DNA from 2 places in the Pseudoalteromonas sp. P1-11 genome. Region 1 is predicted to be linked to the other one. Evidence: predicted binding sites of a transcription regulator. Region 1 holds the regulator's gene; the other holds the start of a gene.
What was found. Region 1 encodes LexA, which represses DNA repair genes until DNA is damaged. Its sites were predicted from a motif close to TACTGTATNNNNATACAGTA; they were not measured.
Positions count from the first base shown of each region.

Region 2: a site for LexA is predicted at 4,453-4,472, ahead of AN390_RS06320 (LexA family transcriptional regulator). Genes of this name have one in related genera too.

Region 1 is NZ_LJSP01000010.1:21,834-37,958, forward strand. Features, by position in the region: gene AN390_RS15160 (hypothetical protein) at 1-471, shown strand, start outside; gene AN390_RS15165 (hypothetical protein) at 473-847, opposite strand; gene AN390_RS15170 (TerB family tellurite resistance protein) at 946-1,389, shown strand; gene AN390_RS15175 (NADPH-dependent FMN reductase) at 1,393-1,959, opposite strand; gene AN390_RS15180 (LysR family transcriptional regulator) at 2,077-2,976, shown strand; gene norR (nitric oxide reductase transcriptional regulator NorR) at 2,969-4,525, opposite strand; gene AN390_RS15190 (hypothetical protein) at 4,686-4,955, shown strand; gene AN390_RS15195 (NnrS family protein) at 4,955-6,187, shown strand; gene hmpA (NO-inducible flavohemoprotein) at 6,208-7,398, shown strand; gene AN390_RS15205 (hypothetical protein) at 7,450-7,818, opposite strand; gene AN390_RS15210 (S41 family peptidase) at 7,818-9,437, opposite strand; gene AN390_RS15215 (endonuclease) at 9,546-10,205, opposite strand; gene AN390_RS15220 (VOC family protein) at 10,331-10,681, shown strand; gene AN390_RS15225 (hypothetical protein) at 10,656-11,372, opposite strand; gene AN390_RS15230 (Rho termination factor N-terminal domain-containing protein) at 11,516-11,767, opposite strand; gene AN390_RS15235 (hypothetical protein) at 11,999-12,379, shown strand; gene AN390_RS15240 (PaaI family thioesterase) at 12,390-12,830, opposite strand; gene lexA (transcriptional repressor LexA) at 13,008-13,625, shown strand; gene coxB (cytochrome c oxidase subunit II) at 14,098-15,234, shown strand; gene ctaD (cytochrome c oxidase subunit I) at 15,234-16,125, shown strand, end outside.
Region 2 is NZ_LJSP01000003.1:127,925-144,049, reverse strand. Features, by position in the region: gene AN390_RS06350 (DUF3310 domain-containing protein) at 1-284, shown strand, start outside; gene AN390_RS06345 (hypothetical protein) at 286-468, shown strand; gene AN390_RS06340 (FAD-dependent thymidylate synthase) at 480-1,343, shown strand; gene AN390_RS06335 (Eco47II family restriction endonuclease) at 1,540-2,289, shown strand; gene AN390_RS06330 (DNA cytosine methyltransferase) at 2,387-3,637, shown strand; gene AN390_RS06325 (helix-turn-helix domain-containing protein) at 3,687-3,965, opposite strand; gene AN390_RS06320 (LexA family transcriptional regulator) at 4,038-4,403, opposite strand; gene AN390_RS06315 (hypothetical protein) at 4,670-4,939, opposite strand; gene AN390_RS06310 (hypothetical protein) at 5,055-5,432, opposite strand; gene AN390_RS06305 (thermonuclease family protein) at 5,681-6,115, opposite strand; gene AN390_RS06300 (beta-ketoacyl synthase) at 6,418-8,325, opposite strand; gene AN390_RS06295 (GlxA family transcriptional regulator) at 8,450-9,460, shown strand; gene AN390_RS06290 (EAL domain-containing protein) at 9,536-10,762, shown strand; gene AN390_RS06285 (MgtC/SapB family protein) at 10,807-11,319, opposite strand; gene AN390_RS06280 (GNAT family N-acetyltransferase/peptidase C39 family protein) at 11,337-12,446, opposite strand; gene AN390_RS06275 (RimK family protein) at 12,451-13,845, opposite strand; gene AN390_RS06270 (zinc ribbon domain-containing protein YjdM) at 14,151-14,489, shown strand; gene AN390_RS06265 (hypothetical protein) at 14,547-14,933, opposite strand; gene AN390_RS06260 (GreA/GreB family elongation factor) at 15,099-15,575, opposite strand; gene secF (protein translocase subunit SecF) at 15,692-16,125, opposite strand, start outside.

The DNA.
Region 1 (16,125 bases):
AAAGCGTTTGAGGGCAAAGTAAGCGTAGATAACGCAAAAGGACCAAGCTCATTTGAGAATAAAAAACTAATTATGCATGTTCGTAAATGCACAGATAGCGAGCTACAAGTACCATTTCATGTGGGAGATGATGCATCGCGTACATGGATCATTACTAAAACGGGCAGTGGTTTGAGCTTAAAGCATGATCATCGCCATGAAGATGGCAGCGACGATGCTTCAACTATGTATGGCGGTCATACTCTTGATGCGGGTTTTGCACAAATGCAGTCTTTCCCGGCCGATCAATACTCTAAAGAGTTATTTGTAGCACAAGGGATAGCACAGTCGGCAGGTAATACATGGCAAATGTATATTTATCCTGAGGTATTTACGTATCGGTTAATTCGCCAAGGGCGCGAGTTTAAGGTGGACTTTGATTTAACTAAACCAATTACTCCACCAGCAGCGCCGTGGGGCTACGAAAAATAAACTATTTTTCTTTTTTCTCTGGTGCGTCACATTGTAGTAAAACGTTTAATGGTGGTTGATAAGCGCGTGGTTTAGTAGGAAAACGTTCGTACTCTTGCACGCCTTCAAGCACTTTTAACATAAAGGTTCTGCCGCGGCATAATCTGTCTGCGTGGCGCAGTAAAAACATACTTTGATTAGCAAAGTGTTTGTAGTCGTCTGATTGTATTTCTATTTTATAGTTGTCTTCACCAATTTTGGTTTGGTAGTAATGTACTTTGTTATCAAAGTCGTATGACTTTTCTTTTTCGCCCACTTCTGCAAAGGCGCTCCCTATACCAGAAAAGGCTAGCAATGCAGCGCCAACAACTAAATGCGGTGTGTATAAGCCTTTCATAAAAATGTATCCTTTAATTTGCGAACTTAATACCCATTAATAAAGCATTAAGTGCGATGTATTTAAGTTAAGTCTAACACCCAAAAAGAGAATATGTGATGTTCAAACAAATAAAACAACTGTTTGCCGCTTTTGACGAGCAACAGCCAAGCATAGAGCAGCATGATCTAAAAACAGCGGTTGCTGCGCTGCTTATTGAAGTAATGCGTGCTGATTCTAAGCTCGACCATAATGAACAACACACCCTGACTGTAACCTTAAAAAAATACTTTAATTTAACAGAATCGGAAGTTGATGAGCTCACCAACAATGCCGCTGGTAGCTTAGATGGGGCTATTGATTACTTTCAATTTTCTAAGCAGATTAACGATCACTGCAGTGCGGCGCAGCGCATTGAAATAATTGAGCTATTATGGCGATTGGCGTATGCCGATGGAGAGATAGATCCTCAAGAAGAGTATGTAATACGCAAAGTGGCTGGGCTTTTATATGTAGCGCACACCGATTTTATCGCTGCTAAATTAGCAGCGACACAATCGTAAATATTAGCTTAATTTACTAGCAACAGAAACGAGCTGCTGCGTTAATACGCTAACTTTTTCTGCTGTGGTTGGGTCGCTAATTTTTCCATCTTCGTCAAATACAGTAAATGCTGATGGGATAGCGAGCTGATCGGCAAGTACTAACGAGCCAATCCCGCTTAAAATATCGCGTACATGGTTTAGGCCGCGCAAACCACCTAAACCACCTGGTGATGTAGCAAACAAAGCCACTACTTTGTTGCGAAATGCGGGTACTGCGCCTTGCTCTGTTCGCGATGCCCAATCAATTGCATTTTTAAGCGCAGCAGTAATTGAGCCGTTGTACTCTGGGCTTGCTAGTAAAATACCATCAGCATTACGCAGTTTATCTTTTAATAGTTGTGCATCGGTAGGTGTGCCTTGCGCTTCAATGTCTTCGCTAAATAATGGCAAATTTAACTCGGCGAGTGTAATTACTTCCACTTCAGCACCGGTTTGCAGAGCAAAACGAGCTGCTTCGTTAATGAGTTTTTGGTTAAAGCTATCTTTACGCAGGCTACCCGCGAGCGCGATAATTTTTGGTGCTGACATAATTTAGACCTTTTATTAGTTGGGTATGACACTAATGTAGCAAATTTTTGCTTGTAGAAAACCCGAATAAACGCAACACTTATGTGCGTATATGCACATAAGTAGAAGGCGGGTAGCGTGGCAATAAAATTTGACGACTGGCAAGACGTAAAAGTTGCCTTTGAAGTGGCAAGGCTAGGTACTTTGACCGCCGCAGCAGAGGCACTAAGTGTGCACCATAGCACAGTGTTGAGGCGCATAAATAACTTAGAGAAAAACTTAAATGTACGGTTATTTCATCGCCATGCGCGCGGATATAAAGTAACCGAAAGCGGGGCAAAATTATTTGAAACCGCACAAGCAATAGATAACTCACTCGAAGGTTTACATAATGCCATTGCCGCAGCCGATAGTGAGCTCAGAGGGAGCTTGTTACTGACTACCGTAAGTGGTTTTATGGATATGCTAAGCAACGTGTGTGAGCAGTTTCAAACATTGCATCCGCAAGTGCAGCTAGAAGTGATTTTAGAGCAAAAGCGCCTAAGGCTTGACCACGGACAAGCTCATATAGCAATACGTGTAGGCCCCAAACCTGATGAAGGCGACTATATAGCGCAGCACTTAGCTAAGCTATCAGCCGGCCTATATGCCCACAAACGTTATATTGCTAAACACGGCATGCCAAAAACCTTAGATGACTTAAAGCAGCATAATTTTATATCGGGTATTGCGGGATTTAATGCGCGTGTACCTTACTTTAGCTGGGTTGATGAGTTTATTCCTCAGTCGCAAATTAAATTAAGAGTATCAGAAACCTCAGAAGCGGCGCGCGCGGTTATTAAAGGCTTAGGCATAGGGGGGTTGCATCAAAGCGCGATAGAAAATAACCCCGACGTAGTGCCTATATTGCACGACAAATTACATTGGGAGTTTGACTCTTGGTTGGTTACTCACCATTTAGTACACCGCACGGCCAAAGTGCAAGCCTTTGCTGCGTTATTAAAAACCTACTTTAGTAACATGCCACACGTTAAATAGTTTTTTTAACTTTAATGCCTAAGCGTTTGGCAAGCCTAACTAGGTTGGCTCTGTCGAGTTCAAGGGTTCGTGCAGTAGCTGCCCAATTATAATTATGCTGTTTTAATTGCTCGGTAATAACCGTAAATTGCAAAGATTCAACGGCCTGTTTTAAAGGCTGATGATGGGCAGTGTGGGCGGTAATTGGCGTGCTAACGTGCGCGTTGTTGTTTGGTTGTTGGGCTAAATCGCAGTGCTCGCTTGTAATTGTTATTATTGGGTTTTGCCACTGGCTTTGCTTAGCCTTTAATGCGCTGCGGCTAATAACATGTTCAAGCTCGCGTACATTACCAGGCCAACTGTATTGGTTGAGCAATACTTGCGCTTCAGTGCTTAGCTTTAATTGTTTAATACCTAATTTACGGGCAGTTTGTTCAATAAAATAACCAGCCAATAAAGTTATGTCGTGCTCGCGTTTATTAAGTGGCGGCACGGTAATAGGGTAAACACTTAGCCGGTGATATAAATCGGCTCTAAAGCGGCCTTGCGCTACCTCATGTTTTAAATCACGATTAGTGGCTGCTATTACCCTTACATCCACATATTTTGGTGTGTCTTCACCAACGGTTTGAATTTCACCACTTTGTAACACACGTAATAATTTACTTTGCATAGCCAATGGTAGCTCGCCAATTTCGTCTAAAAATAACGTGCCGCCATCAGCTAGCTGAAACTTACCTTGGCGGGCATTTTGTGCGCCAGTAAATGAGCCTTTGGCGTGGCCAAAAAACTCACTCTCTGCAAGGTTTTCGGGGAGTGAAGCACAATTTAAGTGAATCAGCGGTTGATCTTTTCGGACAGAATTTAAGTGAATATTACGCGCTACTAGCTCTTTTCCTACGCCCGTTTCTCCTAACACCAATACACTAAAATTAGAGGCCGCTACGAGTTTTATTTCATTTTTAAGCGTTTGCATTACAGGGCTTTGGCCAATAATTTCGCCGCCATCGCGAGTAAGCGCATCACGCGTTAACTCTTGCACAAGGGCGTTTGAATGCTGTGCATGGTGTTTGTAGTGGGCAAGCTCCAGAGCCGTTTTAAAATGTGCACTACACAGCGTTTGTAATGTGCTGAGCGTATCTGCGCTAATACTGCAAAAGGCATTTGCGTTTAAGCTATCGAATGTAAGCACGCCTAGCAAAGTGCTTTTATCGTAAAGGGGTAAACCTAAGCAGGCATGCACAGGAATATCGCCCGTTTTGGCCAGCAGCAGGCCGTCGTATGGGTCGGGCAGGGGGCAGTCGTGTGCAAACTGTAATGCGTGGTTTGCACTACAAATGGCCGCTAATCGAGGGTGCTCTGCTATTTTAAAGCGCCTGCCAAGGCTGTCGGGCATCAGACCTTTGATGGCTAAGGGCTTAAGTCGCTCGCCCTGCACGATAAGTAACGCACTGGCATCGCTAGGTATTACACGTTCAACCGTTGCCAATAATTGATCAAAGCTGTGCTCGTGCAGAGTGCTCTGGGCAAGCTCTAAAGCCACTTGGGTAAGGTTGAATTGTGGGTTCATGTCAAAATGACCTATTTGTGTTTTTATGATTTAAATTAGAGTGTGTCATAAAGACTCAATTTGTAAAGTGTTTATATTTAACTTACTGAATATTAGTGTTTTATTTTATTGGCACACTATGTGTAATAGCTAAGTAACGTTAATGGTTGCTGAGGTAGTTATGAACACACTTACACTAAATAATGTAAACAACCAGGTTGAGTTAGGCGCATTTTTTAAATCGCTATTATTTACTGCTAATACAGTATTAGGGCTTAGCGCTATTTGTATGGTTGTGAGCATTTTAATTAGTTACCCGTACGCAGAGCACTTTTCGATGCAGGTACAAATATCAGCGCATATTAGTACGATTGTAGTGGCAGCTATTTTAAAAGTTAGTTATGTGCTGCGTTGTGTTGCGCAACATGGTTTAGGGCAGGAAGTACGCTAATGCGCCCACTAAATTTAACAGAGCCAATGCCAGCGCACATAGCTATTCATCACGTAACACAATGGCCGTTATGGATGCTTGCATTTAGACCCTACTTTTTAGCAGGCGGTTTGCTGGCATTTTTATCGATAGGGTATTGGTTACTTATTTTAACGGGCTATGCTAGTTGGCACTTAACCATGCCAGCCACACTTTGGCACGCGCACGAAATGCTATTTGGCTTTGCAGGAGTGGTAGCAGTCGGTTTTTTACTTACGGCGGCACAAAATTGGACGGGCGTTGAAAGTATAAGTGGCAAAGCACTTATGCTACTTACTTTTGTATGGATAAGTGCTCGTTTAGCATTTTTTATAAAGCTGCCTGATTTTGCTAATGCTAATTTATGGCTTGTTACTTTGCTACAGCTAGCATGGTGGCTTGGGGCAATTACGGCACTGGCTAATATGCTATTAACAGCACGCAGTAAAAATAATTACCCGTTTTTAGTTATTTTAAGCGTGTTGTGCGCCCTTAATACTCTTTATTTACTCCTTGTTTTAAATAACAACATGCAGCTTGCATTAGCTGTGGTTGACACTGCGGTACTGGTTGTCAGTTTACTGGTCGGCATTGTAGCAGGGCGGGTTATTCCTTTTTTTACTGCTAAAGGCTTAGCGCTTAGCGAGCAAGTACGCACTCCTAAAATTGATAAAGCACTGCTGTATTTATCAATATTGGCAATTACTTTATTTTTTATTAGTAAATTATTTTTAAGCTCAATTAGCCCTGCATTCATTGTTGCAATAGTGGCTGTGCTTCACTTAATTCGCGCAAAACTTTGGTGGCATACAAACGTGCTAAAAGTGCCTTTATTATGGTCTTTGCATTTTTCTTATTTTGCTTTAGGTGTTGGCTTAATGATGATTTCACTGAGCTTTTACACAAGCGTAATACCCTTCAAAGATGCGCTCCACCTTATCACTATTGGCACAATAGGGATGATGATTTTAGCCATGATGACCCGTGTATCGCTAGGCCATACAGGGCGTACGCTTAATACACCTAAATATATATCTGTTGCTTTTGCGCTTGTGCTGGTGGCAGCTATTACTCGCTCCATACTCCCCTTAATTATTGGGCCACACTTTGCTTGGCAGATCAGTGCTTTGCTGTGGTTAGTGGCTTTTTTGTTATTTTTAATTTACTGCACACCTATATTAACGCGCCGTCGTGTTGATGGGCGCCGTGGTTAGTTTACCTACAGGACTACATTATGTTATCTGATAAAACCATTGAGATTGTTAAAAGCACTGTTCCGTTATTAGCACAGGCCGGCACGGTTGTGACCGCTCATTTTTATAAGCGACTATTTAGCCATAACCCAGAGCTTAAAAATATTTTTAATATGAGCAACCAAAACACCGGGCGTCAGCAATTTGCTTTGTTTAACGCCTTAGCGGCATACGCCCAAAATATTGATAACTTAGCGGTGTTAAAAGAGGCATTAGCGCGCATTAACCATAAGCACACCAGTTTAAATATTTTACCAGAGCACTACCCCATTGTTGGTGCTCACTTAATTGGCACCTTAAAAGAGCTAATACCAGAGCAGTTTACACCAGATGTAGAATACGCTTGGCGTGAAGCTTACGCACTGCTTGCTGATATTTGTATTACCGAAGAAGCGGCTTTATATGAGCACAGTAAAAATAAACACGGTGGTTGGGCGGGCACGCGCCAATTTGAAATAACCAATAAACAGGTTGAATCAGCACTCGTAACAAGCTTTACACTTACGCCTATAGATGGCAAAGCGGTGATTACCCATAAACCTGGCCAGTATTTAGGGATTAAAGTTAAACCAGCGGGCGCTGAATATGAAGAAATTCGCCAGTATTCTATTTCACAAAAAGCCAATGGTAAAAACTACCGTATTAGCGTTAAAAAAGAGCTACAGCCAAAGCCTGGCATGGTGTCTAATTATTTACACTCACTAGCTCAAGGTGACATAGTTGAACTATACCCGCCTGCAGGTGATTTCTTTTTACGAAATAGTAAAAACCCAGCGGTACTTATTTCAGCAGGTGTAGGGCAAACCCCAATGCTTGCGATGCTCGAAACGCTATTAAGCGATAACCCTAAGCAAAATATTATGTATTTACATGCGTGCGAAAATGCGCAGCAGCACTCGTTTGCACACTATTTAAATGAATTAAGTACGGCTTATAACAGCTTGCAAACTATTACGTGGTTTAATCAAAGTAGTGAAGGGGCTGATTTTACAGGGTTAATGGACTTAACTGCCATAAAAACACAGTTACCTCTTAAAAATGGCGATTTTTACTTATGTGGCCCCGCTGGGTTTATGGCGTTTGTGAAAAGCCAGTTACTGGCACTAGGTGTTAAAAACGAGCATATTCATTACGAAGTGTTTGGTCCGCATCAAGACTTATACACCAAGTGAAAAATGATAAAGGCACACAGCATAAATGCTGTGTGCCTTTTTAATAGTATTTTATCGTGCTTTACAATTTACGTTTTTAAGCTCAATAGATATATCTTTTTTAGGATAATAAAGCACGCACTGCTTGTCGATTATTTGTAAAACAAACTTTTCTGGCTTGATATTATGCGCGCCCATTATGGGCATACCATTTGAGTCTTTACTATTTCCATGGCTTAATAATAGCTCGCTGCGTTTAGTAAAAACGGTGTCGGCCAGTGTAACTAGTGTGCCGCCCTTTGCTTTTATAATCGCTTGCTGGAGCGTGGCTATAACGCCTGGGTTTACCTCGGTTAGTAGTGCAGGCTTAGCAGTGGCATTACTCATACTGTTACAGCCTCCAATAAATAATAAGGTTAATATTGCCAGTAGTTTAGCCATTACTTATCCTTATTTAACGTAGGCCAGGTTAAATCCATATTGCCACGGTTAACGTTATTAGGTGCGTTTAAAGGTAATAGCTGCTTGCTATCGCCAGCAGCGCTTTGTACTTGCGTTTTAATACTTGCAGAGGCGGTGCTAACAGGGCACGTGCCGTTATTATCAATATGATAAAGCGCAGTAGAGAGTATCCCTTCGTTTGGATCGCCTAGTTGATTATCAAAGTCGTCACTGACTACACAGCCTTTTACATCAGCATCAAACTGTGGTGTAGGCGTTGGCGTAAAGCCTGCTGCATATTCACCAAACCCTTTACTGTTAATACCGCTAAATTGAATGGTGTAATAGGTGGTGCCACAGTTATGTGTTGGGGTAAAACCGTATGGTTTACCGCAGGTTGTGTCGCCAATGAGCACTACCTCGGCGTCAATGCCTTTTAAGCCATTAATAAAGGCTTCTGAGGCTGAACACGTACCCGATGTACTAAGCACATACACCTTAGATAGGTTTAAATCGGGGAGGCTTTCGCCAGTGCTAAAAAAAGTTGAGTAATCAATTTCTTCATCTATAAACGGAAAAGGCGACTCTACCGGTTGTTTATCGTTCTGCTGAGTTTGGTAATAAATACGGTTTTGAATGTTGGCGCTGCCCGCCACCATGTAAGCCAGCTGCGAAGAAAGCGCTAATAAACCGCCTCCGTTATATCTAAAGTCGATAACAAGCTCTTCTACGTTATCGGTTTTAAATTTATTAACTGCAGCAATTAAGCCTTCTTGGGCAATACCTATATGGCTATTAAACTGCATGTACCCTACGCTAGTGCCATTTGCAGTGGTAATGGTTTTTACGTTTTGAACCGGCGTTTGCTCTATGTTGCCGGCAGTTACGTTAAAGGTTTTTTCAGCGCCATCGTTACTGCGCACAACGATGGTGTGCGAGTCGCCATTAGTGGGGCTAAATAAGCCTTCGTTTAAGGTATCTACGCCTGCTTGTGTGCTGGTATTAATGCTTACGCCATCAACTTCAAGTACAGTATCGCCACGTTGAAAACCAATTTGGCTTGCTGGTGAGTCGTCTTCTAGGTAGGCAACACGTAAAATTCTATCAGCTGGGTCGCCAATAAATGCCCAATTTATACCATAGCCTGAGGTTACACCTGATTGCGCTTCTTGAAAGTAGTCCTCAGAAGGCTCTGAAAAATGAAAATTATCTTTTTTATCACCAGAGTCGGTTAGTTCTTCGGTTTTTAGTTGGGCAAAATAATTGGCCACTGTAGCAAAGTTTTCAGGGTCGTTATCGGCTATTTCATCATACCAAAGGTAGGTTTCGTCGCTCCAGGAGCGAAGCCAAAGCTTTTCGTAAAGGGCCGAACCGGCTTGGTCTGGGTAAGGCTCATTATTATTAAACGGATCGTTACCTGTGCGTGGGTTTTCGCAAAAGTTTTTTAACTCCTCCGATGGCTCAAATACACCTGCCGTCCAAGTTGGGGCTGAACTAGCAGGGGGGGTGACGCCTGGGTCGGGCGTTTCATTCATGCTGCTACCACCGCCACAGCCCACAAGCGTTAGGCTTGAAAGTGCAGCAATAATAGCGAGTGTTGCTTTATTATTTTTAAACATACAAAACTACTTTTTGTAAATAAGTTGTTTAAAATACTACAACACCCGCTCATTTATTCAACGTATTCGCCCCTAAATTATGTAAATGAGTGTATACACTTAGGTGTGCTACAGCTTACTTGCGCTGCTTTTATCTGCAAATGCTTGTTTTTGCCAGGCATCAAATAGTTTTTGTTGTTTGTCTGATATTTTTAAGCCGTATGTTTTTTGCATATAGGCGTAGGTGTTGGCAATGCGCTTACGGGCATAAAAAGGAGGCTCTACAACGCGTTGTTTAAAGTTAACCTTTACTTGGCCGCGGCCATATTGGGTAGCGTTTTCGCTAAGCATACCAAAGCGATAGTTAGAGCGATCTGCGTTAATTTCGCCAATAGCAGGGGCTAAATTGTTTATATCGGCTTCCATTTTTCTAAATTTAGCACTGACCTTGCGACAGTTTTTACGACCACCGTTTTGCCAGCATTGTAACTGGTGACCAAATTCCCACGCCGGCACTATATGCTCCCACTCTATACGCAGTGCACGTACATTAACCTTGCCAGAGGAAGTTAACGTATTACGCGGAATATAACCACAGTTGCTAGGGTCGGGGATTAGCTTTTTACCTTGTTTTTTAATGTCGCAGCCGCAGTAAAGGCTTTTGGCGTTTTCGGGTAGGGTTTTAATTAAGTGCCTTTTAGCCGTTGAAAAGCGGGTAAATTCTTCACTCGATGCAGAAAAACAAATACAACAAGCCACAAAGGCCAAAATAAATTTAAGCATATCCATCACATACGTGAACTACAGGAGGCGCTAGTCTAAAGTTTTGCTGCTAAAAGATAAAGCCTGAACAAATTTTAATCCGCAATGCTTAGTACACTCTATACTGATATAAAAATAGCGAGGAGATGGCTATGCTAGGTGCTTTTTCAATAAGTTTAACGGTTAAAGATATTAGAGCCTCAAAAGCGTTTTACGAAAAGTTGGGCTTTAGCGAGTTTGCAGGTGAGATAGAGCAAAACTGGCTAGTGATGAAAAACGGTGAGTATTTAATTGGCTTGTTCTCGGGTATGTTTGATAAAAACATGCTGACCTTCAATCCTGGCTGGGATCAAAACGCACAAACCGTTACAGAGTTTAAGGATGTTGATGCGCTTAGCGAATATTTTCAAAACGCTCATATCCAAGTTGAACCTGTGGGTGATAAAAGTTTTATTATTACCGACCCAGACGGCAACCCTATTTTGATTGACCAACACGTGTAAGTTTTTTTAGCCTAACGTTTTGTATTAATAAAATAATACCGCATAAACAAAATAGTACGCTGGTGGCTGCAAAACTGATGAGAAGCGGGTTGTTAAAATCTTCTCGCTCATCGTAATCCATTATGTGTAGCATCCAAAAAAAGTCGAATATGCGCCATAGTGTGCTGCGAACGGTGATAACTTTGCCGTTAATTGCATTCAAATACAGCGTGGTATTAAAGGTGTCGTTAAATTGTACTTGCCACACATTTGTTTTGTATCCCACCTCTCGAGTGCCTTGTTTTAAAAGCGTTGTATTAATTGGCTTAGCGTCGATGAGTAAATGCGCTTGTGCATTAGCGGTAATTTGTATTTTAGTGGGTGGCTGAAAAGGGCGCCCCGTTAAACCATTAAAGCTCTGCTGCTCGTCAGTATTAATAACAGTAATAAGCGGGATCGTTAAAAAGTGCTCAAACACTATTTGCGTGGGGTTAGGCACTTGCGCAGTAATATTATCGAGTGATGTGGGGTAGTCTGCTTGAGTAAATGGGTTTGTAAGTGTGCGCTTAGCAAGGTGCTTACCGTGTACGTATTCAAGTGGTATCGCGCTCATTACTAAGCCGCCTAACAGCCAAGCTAAAATTTGTAAGGCAAGTAAATAGCCTAGCCACTTATGTAGTTTTCGAGCGCGCTTAAATAGTTGTTTTCTCATTTTGTGCTTCTTATTATTTTTAGCGTTAGTGTATTACAGCAGCCCATGCTTTTACTGCGGCATTTTGTCGCAGTTATTCATAAGCTTACTCTAACTTTATAAAAATAATAAAAAGGAGCGATAAAAAATCAGTGAGGCTGTGTTTAATGCTCACGTAAGGCATTTATTAGCCCTTGTTTACTCATTTTAGAGCGGCCGCTAATGCCGAGCTCTTTAGCTTTATTGTACAGCTGCTTTTTAGTGCGCTGCTCATACTTTGAGGCTTTGCCGCCTTTAACTGCGGTTTTATGAGTATTGCTATTAGCAATGCGCGCGGCTTTTTGTTTGCTCATGCCTTCATCTCGAAGTGCATCGTACTGATCGTCGTTTTTAATTTGCGGGCCATGATCTACCATAATTGTCCTCCTGAAGCGTTTAATTACACAGTGTGTGTATAACTTTCATACATAAACGGTAAAATTAAGCGTAACTAGCCTAACCCGTTTTATAAGGCAAATTAGGTGCCAATGGCGTTTAAACAGGTATTTTCTATGAATAAAGCCATGTTTAGCGCTTAGTTGATTTGGTATAAAAGTAAAACTGCGTTAAAGTTTGCGATGAAACTATAAGAGGGTAAAAAGCAGACAATGTCGGAAATTCAATTTTTAAATGTAGATCTAGAGCTTGAGTCTAAACAAGATATTAGCGCCCTGGTGGCAGACTTAAAGAAAAACGCGATGGTTTTGCATTATGACAAAGACGAATATCGTCAATTGGCGCGTATTGAAGCCTCAGGTGATATAACCACGCCAGACAAAGCAATCAACCACTTATGTGAATTAATAGAGTCGTGTTCACGTAATGCGCTTAAGCAGTGGCTAAGCTGTTCGCGCAGAACGTTTGATATAGGCTTTGAGTCGGGCACGTCACCTAAGTGTTTTAACCAAGCTCTACATGCAGATACACTGCTACGTATATCTGCCATTGGCGCTGGTATGGAAATAACGATTTACCCTATCGAAAAGTAGCCATAGTTAATTATTTGCGCTCGACAACCGCTGCGGTCATTTTTGATACGCAGCAAAGCTCGCCGCGGCTATTGGTTATTTTTATTTCCCATACAGAACTGCGCTTACCAATATGAAATGCACGAGTAACGGCGGTTAAAGTGCCATTTCGAGAGGCCTTTAAGTGGCTGGCGCTAATTTCCTGTCCAACACAATAAAATTTTGTAAAGTCCACGACAAAGTTAGCGGCGTAGCTTGCTACGGTTTCGGCAAGTACCACATTTGCGCCACCATGTACCATACCAATAGGATTATGATGCTCAGGAATAGCAGGCATGGTAGCCACTAGGTAATCATCTCCTATTTCGGTTATTTCTATGCCCATGGTTTTCATTAGCGTGCCTTGGCCGTTTATTCCCTCATCTAACTGTTTGCAAAGCTCTAATGTGATGGGTTGATGCCAAATACTCATAATTACTCCTTTATATTGAAAGCAAATTTATAGCATTTTAAATACTGAACGTCTGTAATTACCTAAAATTTATCCAAGTGCGGTGTATTTGGCTATTTTAAAGCACAATTTAAATTTGCGATTTTTATTTAACTGTATATACTCACAGTTAAATGTACTGTATGGAAAACCAGTTGTATGCGACCATTAACTAAACGCCAAGCTCAAATACTCGAACTAATAAAAGTTTTTATTAAAGACACTGGTATGCCTCCTACACGTGCCGAAATTGCGCAAACACTCGGTTTTAAAAGTGCCAATGCCGCAGAAGAGCACTTAAAAGCGCTTGCCAAAAAAGGTGTTATTAAAATGAAACCAGGCGCAAGCCGTGGTATTCAATTGGTTGAAGAAGAGGAGCCTGAGCAACTAGGTCTACCATTAATAGGTAGAGTTGCAGCGGGTTCGCCTATTTTGGCGCAAGAACATGTTGAGAGTCACTGTAAAATAGACCCACTCATGTTTAAACCAGCCGCCGACTTTTTACTGCGTGTTAACGGCATGAGTATGAAAGATATAGGTATTATGGATGGTGACTTGCTTGCCGTACACCGTACTCAAACAGCAGAAAACGGCCAAGTTGTGGTTGCACGAGTAGATGAAGACGTAACCGTAAAACGCCTAGAAAAAGCAGGCCGAAAAGTATTATTACACGCCGAAAACGAAGAGTTTACGCCAATTGAAGTAGACCTTGAAAACGAATCTTTTAATATTGAAGGGTTAGCCGTTGGCGTAATAAGAAATGCCGACTGGATGTAATTTTTAACTATTTTTAAGTAATATCTATAAATGCGCACTTTTTAGTGTGCATTTTTGTTTTAGAAACAAACCTTCCACCATCTCAAAGCGCCCTAAAATTATTTAGGCTGTAAACTTTTTTTCACTCATACTTTTATCTTCCTAAGCGTGTTACATCCCTTAATTTTGCTCGTATCTTGGCTGTTAAATAACAATTTAATACGCCGTCATTTAGTCAAATTTAAAATATCACTTGATTGTTTTTTATACTAAAACTTGCTTGTTGTACGTTTTTTAGCTAATCATTAATGTGCTGGACTAACAATAACTCACAGCTTTTTAGTTATGAGAACACACAATATACACAAACCTTTTGTTGTCCTAGCGATACCGATCAAAAATAAGATTGGTTAAAAAATAAAAATAACGAATTGGCGTTTAAGCCGTATGCCTCTTCGCTTTGCATTCGCAATAGCATCAAAGGAGCCGTCACATGGGTAAACTGACCTCTACCTTGTGGCTTGTGTTGATTATGTTCCCGCAGCAAGTGCTGGCTAATAGCCAATACAATATGCGCAAGGGCGTAACCGATATAAGTAATAATGTATATCAGCTACACATGACCATATTTTTAATATGTTGTGTGATTGGGGTGATAGTGTTCGCAATAATGTTTTGGGCACTGATTCATCACCGTAAATCTAAAGGGGCAGTTCCTGCCCAATTTCATGAAAGTACCAAAGTAGAAATTCTTTGGACTGCCATTCCGTTTGTTATTTTAATTGCCATGGCAATCCCTGCCACTAAAACCCTCATTGCGATGGAAGATGCCAGTAAGGCCGACTTAACCATTAAAATTACAGGGTCACAGTGGAAGTGGCATTATGAATACATGGGAGAAGACGTAGAGTTTTACTCTATTTTATCTACCCCTCAAGACGAAATAGCCAACCTTGCTAATAAAAACCCTAATTACTTACTTGAGGTTGATAAACCTTTAGTACTGCCAATTAATCAAAAGGTGCGTTTTTTAATGACCTCTGATGATGTTATTCACTCTTGGTGGGTACCCGATTTTGCCGTTAAAAAAGATGCCAATCCGGGGTTTATCAACGAAACGTGGACCAACATTAACGAAGAAGGTATTTACCGAGGACAGTGTGCAGAACTGTGCGGTAAAGATCATGGTTTTATGCCCGTGGTGGTTGAAGCTAAATCGCAAGAGGACTTTAACGCATGGCTTGCAGATGCTAAGCAAGCTAAGCAAAAAGCCGCACTTGCTGATGCCGCATTGCTTGAGACAACAATTCCTAAAGAAGAGCTAATGACACTAGGTGAGCAAGTGTATATGGCAAGTTGCGCTGCGTGTCATCAACCTACTGGTATGGGGTTACCGGGAGTATTTCCTGCGCTAAAAGGCAGCCCCATTGTTTTGGGTGATATAAAAGATCACATTGATGTAGTGATTCATGGCCGCCCAGGAACTGCAATGCAGGCATTTGCAAAGCAGCTCTCAATTAAACAACTTGCAGCGGTAATTACCTATAAACGTAATGCGTGGGGTAATGAAACGGGTGATGTCATCCAACCTAGTGAAATTCAGGCAGCACTTGATGCGGAGGCGAACTAATGAGTAGCATAGTAGAACAACCTAACGCCAATGACGCTCACCACGGCCATCACCCAGCCAAAGGTTTTAAACGTTGGTTATACACAACAAACCATAAAGATATTGGCAGCATGTACTTAATTTTTTCGCTGACTATGTTTTTAATTGGCGGTGCAATGGCCATGGTTATTCGGGCTGAGTTATTTCAGCCAGGATTACAATTGGTAGACCCACACTTTTTTAACCAAATGACCACAGTACACGGTTTAATTATGGTGTTTGGTGCTGTAATGCCAGCCTTTACAGGGCTTGCTAACTGGATGGTACCGCTCATGATTGGCGCGCCAGATATGGCACTGCCCAGAATGAACAACTGGAGCTTTTGGATTTTACCCTTCGCTTTTTTAATTTTATTGGCATCGCTATTAATGCCTGGAGGCGGCCCCGCATTTGGCTGGACGTTCTATGCGCCGCTTTCAACAACGTACAGTAACGACAACACCGCAATGTTTGTGTTTGCAGTGCATATTATGGGGATTAGCTCAATTATGGGCGCAATAAACGTAATTGTGACCATTGTTAATTTACGGGCCCCAGGCATGACATGGATGAAACTACCATTATTTGTTTGGACATGGCTAATAACCGCATTTTTATTAATTGCTGTTATGCCCGTATTGGCCGGAGCGGTCACTATGGTGCTCACCGATAAATACTTTGGAACCAGCTTTTTTGATGCGGCAGGTGGCGGCGATCCGGTGATGTTTCAGCACATATTTTGGTTTTTTGGCCATCCCGAAGTGTACATCATGATTTTACCCGCCTTTGGTATTATTTCGACCATAGTGCCTACATTCTCACGTAAAAAACTATTTGGTTATGCCTCAATGGTTTACGCAACCTCCTCTATTG
Region 2 (16,125 bases), on a different contig from region 1:
GGCGCTACGGCCTGAAAGACACAACCGACTTGGAACGCGGAAAGAGAAATTACTACATTAAGAACGCCCTTATATACAGACCCAACTTTGTATCTGAGGACGTTGGTCACTGCATGATTCGCATGTTATCAGCAATGGCCGAAGAATTTGAAAGAGAACAATTCGAGCTTTTAGTTGCCCTTATATCTGCCTCTATGGGTGACTACGAAATGTTAATCGCGCGTGCTAGGCAGCTTGAGCTGTTCCCTATCGCCGCAGAACACTTACTGCTTAACGGGGGTTAATATGGCTTTTAACGTTGAGTGGGTAACGCTTAACGCTATGGCTAAGGCAACGGGTTACACCGTTGCCGCCCTACGTAGCAAAATTAAGCGTGGACAATTATTTGAGGAAAAGCACTGGCGCAGAGCTCAGGACGGGCGTTTACTCATACATGTAGAAAATTTTAACGACTGGCTTAAGCAGTAACACTAATAAATATGATAACAGTAAAAATTATTGCAGATTCAATCGCCAATGGCGTACGTATTACAACAGCAGAACTAGAGTACCCTAGATTCATTCACGCGGAGCTTATGACTCATCGTGTCTTTTCACGTAACAGTGCAAGCTCGCGCGCTATACCAACAAAGAAAGTGAGACAACAAGTATGGACTACACCAGAGTTGCCTATACACTGGGGCGCGAACCAGAGTGGTATGCAAGCCCAGACGACTTTAAAGACCCTCCCGTCCTCCTTAGCGCGCGCTTTGTGGAAAGGTGCATCGAAAGCGGCATGCATGTTTCATTGGGGGATGGAAAAGGTAAAGCTACACAAGCAAGTCTCGAATCGTATATTAGAAACCTTCCAGACAATGAAGGTAGTGGTTACATCGACGGAGTGGGCGAATTTCTTATGGTTACGCGACCACAAAGACGCACAGCCAGAGATACGTGAACTTGCACGTCAAATAGGCGCGGCCTTAAATAACAGTGTTCCTAATGAACTAAGCTATAAGGAGTGGCACTTACCCTACATTACTGACGAAATGCGTGAGTGCTACGAGCTACAAGAGCTACTAATTCTTTCTGTCTCGTGCTGCGCGCAGGTTAGCTACCGGACGCTTGATTTGTCGTTCGAGAAGGCATTGCGCATCTTTGAGGCATTAACGTCAGGCGACCGTGTTCATGCCTCCCCTTTTGAGCACCAAGCTACACCTATTCCTACTTACCATAAGCTAACGAAGGCCAAAGCTAAACGTATTGGTGTTACACACTTTGACGTAGACGGTGGCCGTTGGTCAGGTAACTTCCGTGGTTGGATTCAGCATAGGCAGCTCATCAAGGGCCATACTGTAAATTAATTAGGCGCTATCCCTCCATATACACATTAAAATGGCCTCTTAAACTATTCGTAGATTTGGAGGCTATTAATATTTACTGAAGTACAATAACTAAGTAATACCCTCAAGCAATTTTTTATGTCTGTTACTATCTTTTAAATGCTAATATGCTCTACTTAACGTAAAAAAAAATTATCTACTCCCTGAAGGAATAAAAATGAGTAATAAATATGGTTTATCATTTATCACAGACAACGATTTATTTGAGCATGTCAAAGAAACTATTGAAAAGTATAGGTTTACTATAAATTTAAAAGAATTTAATAAAAATCTAGTTGACCCAATAAAACTTACCTTTGACTCTAAGATATACAGAAAAACAATTGAAGAAATTATTGAATCTGAATCGTTAAGACAAATTGATAAATCAAACACGAACCATATAGGGTACTTCCATCAAAATATTTTTAAGTATTTTGATGGATGGGATGTGCCAACTCAGGGATTTGACGCCATAAATGAAACTCTGAAAATTTATGTAGAAATGAAAAACAAGCACAACACGATGAATTCTGCATCAGCGCAAAAAACATATATAAAGATGCAGAATAAAATCCTGCGTGATGACGAAGCTACGTGCTACTTGGTGGAAATAATTGCAAAAAATAGCCAAGATATTAAATGGAGCATTAGCTTAGACAGTGAGCCAGTTTCTAACAAAAATATTAGACGGATTTCTATAGATAAATTTTATGAAATAGTAACGGGAGAAAAAGACTCATTTAAAAACTTGTGTGAGCAGATCCCCAAAGTTATTGATGATGTTATAAATGAGGGTGATGTCAGAAGTGCAGAAAATACAGTTTTCGAAGAATTAAAAGAACTCTCTCCTGACACACTGAAAAGTATTTATTTACTCTCTTTCGCAAAATACCAAGGTTTTGAAGATCTAAATATTGTAAAATAAACAATTAAAGCAGGTGTAAGTTAAATTCTTTTTAAATTCCGAAGCTTGTTTCAAGGTAAAAGGTAAGTAATTTATTACTTATGCAGTAGTTTTTATAATGGCAGGAAAAATGCTAAATTCAGAAAATCTCACCCATGGGTTCAGTCCAGAGCTATTAGCGGACGTACTTTCTCTATCGAAAAGCTCTGTTGAGTCAAGGATTAAAAAAGGAGAGTTGACTCCAAATCCGAATACGAACTTAATCCCGTTAGAGCAAGTTTCTCACCACCTAGAAGTAAAAAGTTTATTAGCTTCTTCATGGGAGGACGAAATTAAAATTAAGCCCAAAAGAACTTATAATCTTCTAGAGCTTTTTGCTGGCGGTGGCGGTTTAGCTTTAGGTATGGAGGAAGCTGGGTTTAACAGTGTGCTGCTAAATGAGCTCGATAAACATGCTTGTGATACTCTAAAACACAACAGGCCTGAATGGAATGTAGTCCAAGGTGATATTTCAACTATTGATTTTACAGACCTTAACAAAGATGTTGACATAGTTACGGGTGGATTCCCTTGTCAGGCGTTTTCATATGCAGGTAAAAGCCTTGGCTTAGAGGACACTAGAGGTACATTATTTTTTGAAATGGCTCGTGCTATAAAAGAAGTTAAACCTAAAGTTTTTATGGCTGAAAATGTGAAAGCCCTACTAAAGCACGACAATGGGCGTACATTAGAAGTTATAAAAGGAGTTATCGACGAGTTAGGCTATATACTCGTCGAGCCAAAGGTATTAAAAGCAATATTTTATAAAGTTCCTCAAAAGCGTGAACGATTAATATTAGTAGGAATAAGAAAAGATTTAGCGGACAAAGGCGCTTCCTTTAAATGGCCTTCACCGTACAATAAAATACTTTCTCTAAAAGATGCTTTTTATAAGGGTGAGCTATACGATACTGATGTGCCACTCTCACAAGGGCAACTCTATCCTACCCGTAAAAAAGAAATAATGGAACATGTACCACAGGGAGGTTATTGGCGTGATCTGCCTGATAACCTTCAGAGAGAATACATGAAAGCTAGCTACTTTTTAGGTGGGGGAAAAACGGGGATGGCTCGAAGGCTCTCCATGTCTGAACCTAGCCTTACCTTGACTACAGCACCTGCACAGAAACAAACTGAAAGGTGTCACCCTACAGAGACAAGGCCATTACAATCTAGGGAGTACGCACGTATACAGACATTTCCAGATAGTTGGGAGTTTATAGGCCCTCTATCAGCCGTTTATAAGCAAATAGGCAACGCTGTACCTGTAAATATGGCCGCAGCTATAGGTAGATCGCTAATCAGGCTTCTAAATGACTTAGAGGCCTGAGCAAGCTATTAAAACTACTTACAATAAATGAGTTTTTCTGCCTACAAATTTAGTAACCTAGAGTATTTTTCAAATGCTCTAGGTTAACTTTAACCCATTCCCTGTCTATAGCACCCCAACTACAAATCTCATAATAGCCATTTTTAGTCGAGCCAACATAGCAGCACTCAATATCCAATTCTATTAGTGCATTAATAGTGTCTTGAGCAGTTCTTCTAGGTATATCTATTTCTTGCATTATCTTAGGGATAGTATTAACACCATTTTCTATATAGCCCGCAAGGAGCAATCTCCTATAGAATGAACTTTTTGTTTTACTTATATCCATTTTATGCCTTTCATATTTTATTAAACTAAATTTATCTTGATCAATTTATTAACCTAGGCACGAAAACCATGCCTACCCCAACCTAGAACTCCCCCTATGCATTCTTATCGACTGTGTAACGACACCTTCAATACAATATTCGTCAGTTGCCTTTATTTTGACTGGCTTATAATCTGGGCTAGCAGACACAAGCTGGTTGTTCTTCATATCTGCTATTTTGCATATGAACAGACCGTTGTAGCAGGCTACGATGACGTCATAATGCTTTACATCTTGCGCCCTATCGATAATTAATAAATCACCGTCATATATCCCTACACCCTCCATACTTCTGCCACTGGCGCGGCCTATGAACATAGAGTCTTTGATGAAAGTAGAATCAAGCGTATTTTCTAAGTCTGTGAGTTGAGACCCAATTTGGGCGTTTTCTATGAGCATATAGCTATTTCAATTATTAAATAAGAGCATTTAGATAATTATAGATAAACACTGTATATACGTACAGCCATTTTTTAAAGGTTAGCAGGTGATCTTGCTCACATTAATAATGTGATTAACGGGTGGTCTCTGTAGTAATCTAACCTCAGAGGAGCGGCAGTGCGCCATATACAGCGGACAGTGGTACGCCCGGCTCACTGAGCAAATTTTAATGGTGTTTTTTTTGCAAAAAAGGTGACAGTAAAATTTTCCGTTGCAGCCGCTTGTTAAATTTTGGTTGCTACAATTACAACTCCAGATGTATAGGCATATCCATAACCATACCCAGTACCATTTTTATAATTGTTCCCTCCAGAATTAATCGGCATGATATTTGATATCATATAACCGTTAGACACAAGACCATTACAGGCGACTTCTATTTGTTTTGAAAGCAACTCGCCTTTAACTTTATCCTGTACTTTATCTCCTCCAAACAACCCTTTTTCTGAGTCTCTTGTAGCCTCAATAAATACTGTTTTAATTTTATCTTCCATACTTGCCTCAGGTTTGAAATTTAACGCCTCACTAAGAGGCTGATAATAGTTGGTTAGAATAAGCGACGAAAGGAGCAAAACCAACTTTTTTTCCTTTTTTAACAGATTGTTAGGCTTACGAGCCAATTACGGTTTTACAAACTGGACAACTACGGAATCTTGCGTTTACGCGATTAGTCATACTTTTATTGCGTTTAGAATCCCAACAGGCTGTACAATACAAACCAGAATCATCCACAAATTGATAAAACCCCCACTTTGTACCAGTTGGTTTTTCATCTGGTGCAGGTGTTGTAGATTTTAAAATTCTAACCTCATCTTTAAGAGAGGCTAATTCTTCTTTTAGGGATGCTGATTCAAGTTTTACATCAGCTAACTCAATTGAAAGATCTGCTAATAAATTACTAAACTCAGCATCAGAAATGTTTTTCGATATTTCTTTTAAACGCTTAACAAGTTTGAGCGAATTGTTGACGGTGGAAACTATATCCATTTAATACTCCATGTAAACGTAATAACTTTATCAGAGGATGATTTTCCCTATTTTAGCGCGAAAGCGTCCTTTTTTGTGGGCGTATATTAATAGCAAATAGTGTAAATTACTGCCAGCTATGAATGTTACGCTTTCTGTTGTATATGTAAAGATGTAAAAAAATGAGAGTTTCCTCTTATTATTACTAAACTAATGACGACTCACCTGAATGACTATATTTCGCTCTTGGCTGCCCTTCACTACTAAACTTAAACACACCAATCTTTCGCTTTAGTTCCACCATCATAGGTCACTCCTAAACCTGAGCTAATTATAATTTCAGTCAGGCTTTTGTTGTCCACGTATACGTCAGCAACTATCCTAAAATACTTACCACGCTTTGTATTCCTAAGCTCAATAACCTTTGCCGAACGTAAAGCTTCAACGGTTACTTGCTTTGCTTGGCGAGCTAGATCTTTTTCTTGTTTACACTTGCCGCGCATCTCTGGCGTATCGACACCAGCTACTCGAATGCCGATTCGCTCCCCTATTAAGGAATGAAGTCCTCTTATGTTAGCTCTAAAGGTATCGCCGTCATAGATTGAGGTTACTTCTGAGACTATCAAAGTGCCATGATTCTTGTTTCTTATACTTTCAGCGTTAGCTGTGAAGGACAACAAAAGTAATAAAGCGAATAATCTCACGCGGCCTCTTAATGATGTTAACTGATGATTTTGTACCAATTTAAGTTAAGAACTTAAAACTTGCAACTTCTGTCGTTCGGTGATGACTACGAATACTTAAGCTTCAATGTTAAAAGCTCGGCGTTTTTAGAGTTTCGAAGATAGAAAAAGTGGGTCCACTGTGGGTCCATTTCGGGTCTATTTTTGGGTATGGGTCCATGCTGGGTCTGTACCGATTATAAGCTTTGATAACTTATGTCTACGCTACAGCCCAGCAAAAACGGGGGGTATGAAATTATGCTAACCTATGCAAAACTGATCTTCTAAAACATATCTTGATAGGAGTTGGTTGTATTAAACGAAATTGCTTTATCAAAACCAGGAAGCTCTATGCCGTCTTCGCCAATTACAATATCGTTATCGTCAATGGCGCCATCACCAAAACGATATACTAATTCGTACTCTCCAAGGTCAGCTTGCGCTTTATAGGTATTTTGCACAGCAACAACGGATGTATTTTTATCAGCGTAATCACTCATCGCTTTTTCACCATGACGCTTAGCAAGCATTTGCAGTGTTACTTTAGCGCTTAGTACAGTAGCAGTGGCGTTATTACCGCCAAAACCTTTTGAGTTTATAAAGGCTATGTCCATGTCGCCACAATCGTAGTGGCTGTTACGTATATCTAAGTGTTCAGCATAAACATCGTCGGCAACTTTATCTATGGTAGTAATACCCGGCATAATATTATGGCTAAATACACCCAGCGCAATAGCGAGCTGATCGCCACTGGCGGGAGCAATTGTATGCCCTACATAAGCTTTTGGCGCCGTCACTTTCCAGCTATCAATGGCAAACGTTTGTGCCACTTTATGATAAATAAGTGACTCTGTTACTCTATTTTGCGGCGTGCTAGAACCGTGCGCTAAAATAAAGCTGCGCTTTTGTAACGCCTCTTTACCTAATAAACTTGTTGCAAGCGCTGCAGATTTGGCCATTGTAATGTAGTTACCAGGGCCCGGTGAGGTGATTGATTTTTTAATACCATCGGCATTTACAAATACATCAGGCACTGAGCCCATAATATCTGCACCAAGCTCTAGTGCTAACGCATCGTCCATTAAAATGGCCACTTGTGCGCCTTCACCTAATGTAAAGCCACAGTTTTCGCCAAATGGACGGCTGCTTTTACGGTAATCGGGCTCTTGTTCACTGCTTAAATTATCTAAACGGCGCAGGCCTTCAACATTAGCAAGGGCGCTCATATTACCAAAGCCTTCAACTACTTCAGGCGTGATAGCGCATTCAACACTTGCTACTACCGCAACACGGGTGCGCCCTGCTTGAATATCGTTTACTGCAGCGCGTAAGTTATATAAAAATGTGGCACATGCACCCGAGGTAGAAAACGTAGTACCTACATTACCTGTAACGTAGGCGTTTATAAAATCAGTCGACATCGTGTTTAAGCCAAGTGCTAATTGCTTTGTACTAACACGATCGCCCTGCTGGCGTGCTTTAACTAAACCGCCTAATCCTTTGTCGTCCATTTGACCAATAACCGAGGCTGAATAAGTACCAATTTTATCTGGCTCTACGCTATTCATTATGCGTTGCCAATCAAGACCAGTTGACTTAATAGCATCGTTTGCAGCAAATATAGTGGCTTGCAAACCACGTGGCTGGTAACGGCTGTTATACATTATTGATGGATCAAACCCGGTAGGAAACTGACCTGCCGATTTAATTGGGTTATCACGGGTAGAATCTAATTTTACATCTAGCTCTGCCGCTATAGTCACTTTTACTTTTTTGCCTTCAAGCTCTTGTATTTTCCAACTGGCAGGCACTGGGGTTGGTAAATCGCGTGCGCGCGTTTCAAACACAATTGCGTTTTCATCAGAGGACTTTAACGTCATCTTTTGCTGCCAAGGCGTGGCATCTGCGTCAAAATGTTCTTTTTCAATTTTACGAATAAGTGTGCCAGCAATAATTTGCTCACCAAAGCGTGCTTCTATGTCGCTTTGCTCAACATTATTACCGTTTGTGTCTTGTAATTGACCATCAACAACGCGTACTAAGTTCATTAATGTGGCGAGGCCTAAAAATGTTTCACTACGAGCTTGTGCGTTTAATGCGTCTAACACGATACGGCGGTAACCTTGATGAAAAGAAGTACGGCCAGCGGCGTTAATACCACCCATGCCTACTATTACGGGTAATGCTGTCATAATTAACCTTTAAAACGTGTTATAGGAGAAGCCAACAGTTTAATTGGATTAATCACAGCGCTTTGTGCTTTAATAGCCAAATATTCAGCATTAAAGGCCAAAAAGTACTGGTCGGAGCATTCACATGCATAAAAAATCAGTAAACCCAGCGTTAAATATTGCCATAGCGGTGTACCCGCATTTACTTATTACCAGTTTAACACTGCCTATTGAAATGCTAAGAGCCGGTGAGGCTTATGCAAAAGGCCATTTAAGCCACACGGATTTTAGACCACTTAGTATAAATTTAATTGCTAAAAATAATGAGCCAATACAAAACCGTACTGGGCTTGCCATAGTCCCCGACTGCACCACACACAACGCGCCCTACAACGACTTAATTATTGTGCCCGGTATATGGCGAAACCCTCGCCCTGTTGTTCGTACTAATAAAGAAGTTGTTGAATGGCTACAAGAAAGTTTTGAAACCGGCAGTCATATAATTGGTGTAGGCACGGGTAATTGCCTAGTTGCAGAAGCGGGCTTACTGGATGGGCACCCTGCAACAACCCACTGGCATTATGCAAAACAATTTAGCAACGACTACCCATTAGTGCGCTTAAAGCCTGACTTTTTTATCACCCAATCTGAGCGCATGTATACGGTGGCAAGCTTAAATGCCCTTGCCGATGTGATCGTTCATATTATTAGCCAATACTATGGCAAAGCAGCTGCGCAACATGTAGAGCGTAACTTTTCGCACGAAGTACGTAAACCATACGAAGATCAGCGCTACCTTGAAGGCGCGGTTGACCGCCATCCAGATGAACTCATTGCGCAAATTCAGTTTTGGCTTAAAACTAATTTAGCCAGCGAGTTAAACTTACAAGAAGTAGCCGCCCAATTTAGTTTGAGTTACCGTACATTTACCCGCCGCTTTAAGCTTGCGACTAATCAAAGCCCTATAGAATATTGGCAACAATTACGGGTAGAAGGCGCTAAAGAGTTATTAGCTTCATCTAATTTAACGATTCAAGAAGTAGCACTTGAGGTCGGCTATAATGACCAAGGCCATTTAACCCGCGTGTTTAAAAAAGTGCTTAGCCAAACGCCAAGCGAGTACAGAAAAGTAGTACGAAGAAAACTATTTGGCTAATACAAAGCTGCAATTAAGTGGCTTTTTTCCTTATATAAATTACACTATTAGCTAAAATCCTAGCTAGGTTATTGTATGAGCGATGAAATAAAACAGCACCTTTTTGAACAACAAAATAATGGCTCAGTGGACGAAAAGTTATTAAGGTTACTTTCGCTTGTTCGCAAACATCTTAAAATGGATGTGGCGTTTATATCAGAATTTACACAAACAGATCGGGTTTTTAAGGTGGTCGATAATCATACCGATAACCACTGCGTATCAGTAGGTAATTCAGATCCTATTTGTGAGACTTACTGTAAAAAAATTTCAGACAACGACCTTGAACCAATAATTCCTAACACACATAAACACCCTATTACTAAGGCTATGCCGGTCACCAAAAAATTAAATATAGGCGCTTACATAGGTGTACCGATTGTTTTAGCATCAGGCAAAACGTATGGTACCTTTTGCTGTTATAAAACCACATTTGATGACGATTTAAATGATAGAGATCTGGCTTTTTTAAAACTAATTTCAGAGCTTGCTACCGAGCTCATTGAACAAAGATCGCAATCAGACACCATAAGTAATGAGACAAAAATACTGATTGAAAATATTATAAAAACAAATGCCATCACTATTCATTTTCAGCCCATTTTTAACCTAGCGACGAATCGGCTATCGGGTTATGAATCGCTTTCACGCTTTTTTACTCAACCTTACAAAACCCCCGATGTATGGTTTAAAGATGCCGACAACTTAGGGCTAGGTGAAGCACTGGAAATTCTTGCTATACAAAACACCCTACATTGTATGGATGAACTTGCCCCACATGCCTACTTGACTATAAATACATCTCCTGCACATATATTATCGGGCTCAATTAATAATGTATTACAAAATGTTGATTGCACCCGCATTATATTAGAAGTCACAGAGCACTCGCCTATTTTAGATTACCAAGCTATGCGCGCGGCACTTGAGCCATTGAGAAATAAAGGCGTAAAACTAGCAATTGACGATGTAGGCGCTGGGTTTTCGTCTTTTCAGCACATATTGGAGTTAGAAGCCGATATTATAAAACTTGATATAAGCCTGACTGAAAATATAAATAACGACCAAAGAAAGTTTTTACTCGCAAAAGCATTATGTGGTTTTGCAAAAGCAATTAATTGTACGATTGTAGCTGAAGGCATCGAAAATAAAGAAGAGCTTCTCACATTGAGGCAGCTAAAAGTAGATAACGTCCAAGGCTACTTTATTGGTCGCCCTGCGCCTATTAACGAGGCAATAGAGTACCAAGCAGTCACGCTTTAGCTAATACACTCATATAATAACGCCACTAAATTAGTGGCGTTAAATCAGTGGCTTTCTGTGTCGTTAAAGTCTTTTCGGTAGTAGCGCTTTTGATAATTTTTTACTTTAGTGTGCACGCCTTTGCTTAAGCTTTTAAATTTTGCCTCCAGTACATCTACACCGTATAAAATACCAACCACCAGCACCGAAAGTTTAATAGCTGCACCTAAATTGTCGGTGGCTATCATTACGCCAATTGAGGCAAGCACCCAAATGGTTGCAGCTGAGGTAACCCCTACTACAGCGCCGTCTTTTGCAAGCATGACACCTGCACCTAAAAAGCCAATACCTGTAATTATTTGCCCCACTACACGCGAATGATCAATTACATCGCCTTGTAAGTTAAACGCGGTTGATAAAAACAAATACGTGCCCAGCGTTATTAAAGCTGAGGTACGAATACCCACAGGTTTACCGCGCAATTGCCGTTCTAAGCCAATTATGGCACCGCAAAAAGCGGCGGTACCAATGGCCGCCCACGAATAAGGGGCTACATCAATTAAATCTAAAAAAGTCACTCTTTACTTAAAACCTATTAATTATTAGCAATGGCCACCGCGGTTCTTAGCCGTTGGCCACCAAATGCTGACATTTTACTAAAATCACTGCGCGCTATAGGCACGTACTGGCAATCTATAGCGAGTTGTTTATCGCTTCCTGGTTCGCAAAACGGGTCATGAACATACACGCAGTGCTCATCAAGGTGGGTAACGCACACCCAATGAGGTGATTTTTTACCATCAAACCGGTATGTGCTAATTAGTAACAGCACACTAAAGCCTTGGCTTAACCACTGTTCAATATGCTCAAGCTCTACATCTTTATAGCTAAGCGGTATATTTGCCTGCGCTATACCCTCTACAAATTGTTGGTGTACTGTTGAAAGCACCACTTTTTTGTTTTCATTGCGTACGCCATCTAAAAACAAAGGCTCTGTGGTATTTACCATTACCTCGCTTTTAAAGCCGCGTTTATTAGCCGCCAACGCTAAACCAAACGGATGGCAACCACCGTGGCCCGATGTCATAAAAATAGTGGTGCCTTCGCGCCAAAGTGCCAGCTCATGTGATTGGCTAAGCTCCGTTGTTGGCTCAAGTGCCCCCATTGCCATTAATAACGCCGCAGGCCCACAAGTAAACTCGGTAGTTTGCTGATACCATGGCGTTAATCGCGCTACTTTTAGCTCACGCGTTTGGCGAATATTTTTTTGCATTCGCAGCGCATCACTGTGATCGTCATAATAATCGCTATATTGACCAAACACTCTGTAACCCAAACTTTTATAAAGCCCAATAGCACTTTCGTTATTTACGGCCACTTCTAAACGTAAGTAAATTCGCCCACGCTCGCTGGTTTGTTTTTCAAGCGCAGCTAATAACATTTTGGCAATGCCTTTGCCTTGCATTGTGGGTTTTACAGCAAGCGAATATAAACGCGCCAAACGCGTGCCTTTATGGCACCACACCAGCCCATAGCCGCATACTTGCTCGCCGTTATCGGCAACGAGCAAAATACCGTGCTTAGCATTTAACCAGCGCTTTAAGCTACGCGGGCTCAATTTATCGTTATTAAAGCAAGTATTTTCAACGTCAATCAATGCGTTTAAATCACTGCTAAGTGCCTGTCGAATAACAAGGTTACGCATGTTATTACCCACGGCCTCGCGCTTCTAAACGTTGTTTAAATTCGTCCATAATGATCATGTAAAGCTCGTCGCCTAAATAGCCGTCTTCTACTTTGTGATCAATACTTGGATTATCATTTACTTCAAGCACATATGCTTTGCCTTGATGTTCTTTAACATCTACGCCATATAAGCCTTTGCCAACAGTTTTACATGCTTTTAAAGCGGCATCTAACACAACTTTTGGTAACTCAAAGGTAGGTAGCGTTTCAAAGCCACCAGAGAAAAACCGTTTAGCGTCGTGATTATAAATTTGCCAATGATTACGCGCCATTAAGTAGCGGCACGCATAAATAGCGCGGCCATTTAATACGCCTACTCGCCAATCGTATTCTGTGTACATGTATTCTTGTGCAAGTACCAATGCGCTATATTCAAACAGCTCGGTTAGTTTAGCTTCAAGCTCACTGCGGTTTGCAACTTTAAACACCCCTTTAGAAAACGACCCTTCAGGCATTTTTAAAACCAGCGGATAGGTAAACGCCTCTTCTAATTGCTCAAGCGTTTGCGCTGATTGATCAGCCACTACCACCGTTTTTAAACTGGGCACTTTTTGATAATTAAACGCATCGTGTAAATACACTTTATTACAACAGCGTAAAATAGATTCAGCATCGTCAATAACCACTAAACCTAGGCTTTGCGCTTTACTTGCAAGGCGGTACGTTGGGTGGTCAATCGCTGTAGTTTGGCGAATAAATAACGCATCAAACTGGGCAATGTTGTCTATTTCTTCAAAGCTTAATGCTTGAGCATTAATACCATGCTTAGCCGCTGCTTTTATAAAACGGGCTATGGCATCTTTATCGCTCGGTGGTACTTTTTCGTTATGATCAACAAGGATTGCCATATCCCATCTAAAACGGCGCTGCACAGTACCAATGCGCCATTGGGTTTGAGTAAACGTATTTAGTTTTGCTACAAAATTGCTGTATTGCTCATCGTTTAAAGTGCTAAGCGAACCTTGCTGTAACAAGCCTTGTTCATCTACATATAAAATAGGCGCTGGGTATTGCTTAAATACCGATTTAGCCGCTTTGCTTTGTAGCTCGTTTAAGGCATTACCAAAGTAAATTTCGCCATCAATCGAGCCAATATTTAACATAGGAGCTTGACCGCTTCGAAGCGCGTTTATTGTTTTAACACTGGGTAACACCTGGTGTTTGCGGGCCTCTGCAAGCAAAGAGCAATAGTAACCCTTACTCAAGTATTGGCTTGAGTCGCATAAATTAATAATGCGGGTTTTAGGTTCATTATGTTTTGGGTAATCACGTAAGTAACTATTAAACGAAATCACATTGTCGAACGATTGAGCAAGTGTTTGCTCGTTGTTATCAACCACTATTAAGGTTTTAAACACGACTTTTCCTAGTTAAGTCAAAAATATAAAAAGCATGCCTAATAAAATACTCAGCACTATAAATAGAAACACCCATCGTACTAAGTGGGCATTGCGCGTATCACTTAATACGATGGGTGCTTTAACAAATACCTACTGTAAGTGTTAGCGCTTAAATTGCTTAAGCGACATCTGCTTTATATGCCCTTTTTAAAAACCACACAAACGAGATATTTTTAGCGTGAAGATAAAAAATATTGATTAACTATATTTTCCTATTAATGCAGATTAAAATACGCAAAATTACTACTTTATGAGCGTTATAAATGTCACATCCTGCCTGCCCACAGTGCAAATCTGAATATGTTTACGAAGACCAGCAACTGCTTATATGCCCTGAATGCGCCTACGAATGGAACCCAAACAGTACAAACAATGAAGACGCAATTTTAGTTAAAGATGCCAATGGCACCCAACTTACTGATGGCGATAAAGTAACCGTAGCCAAAGATTTAAAAATAAAAGGCAGCTCACAAGTCATTAAAATTGGCACCAAAGCGGTCGTAAGGCGTGTTCTTGATAAAAAAGATCACGAGCTAGATTGCAAAGTAGATGGTATTGGCGAAATGATGGTAACAGCGAAGTTTGTGAAAAAAGTGAGCTGAGTTACCCCCCTTATAAATGAATAATTAAACCTAATATATATAAGCGAAGACATGTTTTCATATCCGCTTCAATAAGCATATACCAAAATTTTCTAACATTTTTTGGCATTGTTTGATGTACATTTCAGCATCCATCTTAGGCGAAATGTATGCATATTGATCTTTGTAACCATTAATATGCTTTACAGCATTTTTAGAGTAGTTAAACCTTTTAATAGCAAGGCTAGGCTTAGAGAAAAAACCTGGATTTGAATTATGAAAGTCCCAGGTCATTTTCTTTAAGTTTTGATGTGAGCTTTCAAACCCATAAATTTCACTCAAACCAGATAATAATTCAGATGCTGCAGCAGATAAGTGTAAGCTAGAAATAAAGCGTTCATCATTGTATAGGTCGATAGCGTCTTCTATCATATCCATAGCAATATCGCCTTTATGAATTGTCATAGTTTCCTTCGGTGTCCCTTAATTTAATAGAGAGCATTTTACATTTTTGAGTATTACACTCTACATAAGTACTATCAAAGTAATATAGCTACAAAATCAGAAAAACTAGTTCAGCCTTTATATAAAAAGTTCTGCCTCAGAAAGTTCATTTTGCTGAAAAGATATTTATAAAATCTGTACCACATCATATTCATGGTTTTTGCCTGCAATGGTTAGGCTTACTTCATCATCACGTTGTTTGCCTAAAAGTTGTTTACCTAGTGGTGCTTCGGCTGTAACAACTTGAATAGTATGTCCTTTTACTTCAACCATTAACCCGCCTGCGGCTGGGCCTAAATAAAACCATTTTTGTAGGGCGTTTTCATCTTCTAGGCAAACGAGAGAACTTATAATCACTTTATTGTGAGTGGGCTCTTTAAAAATGGCTTCAAATTGTTTAATGCTTTTGTAGCAATCGTTTACACGCTCGGCTTGGCCTTGTGCTAAATAAGCGGCCTCGAGTCCTAGGGTATCATACTGCGTTTCTGCAACGCTTTCTTCGTGAGTGGCGGCGTCGTGCGCGGCTTTTGTTGCTTGTTTTGCACTGTTTAATTGTGCTTCGAGTGCAAATTTAAGGTGTTCTATTACGTGGGATTTATTCATGAAAGGCGCTAATAACCAATACGGTAAACTATGTGGTTAATTTTAACGTTATAAGGCGCTTAAAACCATTATTTTAAGCGCCTGTATTTTAATGCTGATTTTAAAAGTATTTATTGCTAGGGCATATCGAGCAACGCTTGCGTTTCTTCATCTTGTTTTTCTTCGTAATTTTTAGCACTTAACCCTAATAGCTCGGGTAACGTGGCGGCAATACAAATAGATGAGAACGTACCTACTACAATGCCGGTAAATAGCGCGATGGCAAAGCCTTGTAATGGCGCACCCGCGAGGAGCCAAACACTTGCAACTGTAGCAAGTGTGGTACCCGATGTAATAAGCGTACGCGTTAAGGTACTTTTTATGGCGTTGTTAATAATACTCGCGGGGCTAAGCGCATTATTAGATTTAACACGTAAAAGCTCGCGTACTCTATCGCCCACTATTATAGAGTCGTTAAGTGAATAACCTATAATCGCCAGCAAACTGGCAAGTACGGTTAAATTAAACTCAATACTTAATAGCGAAAATAGCCCCAGTACCAGTAATAAAT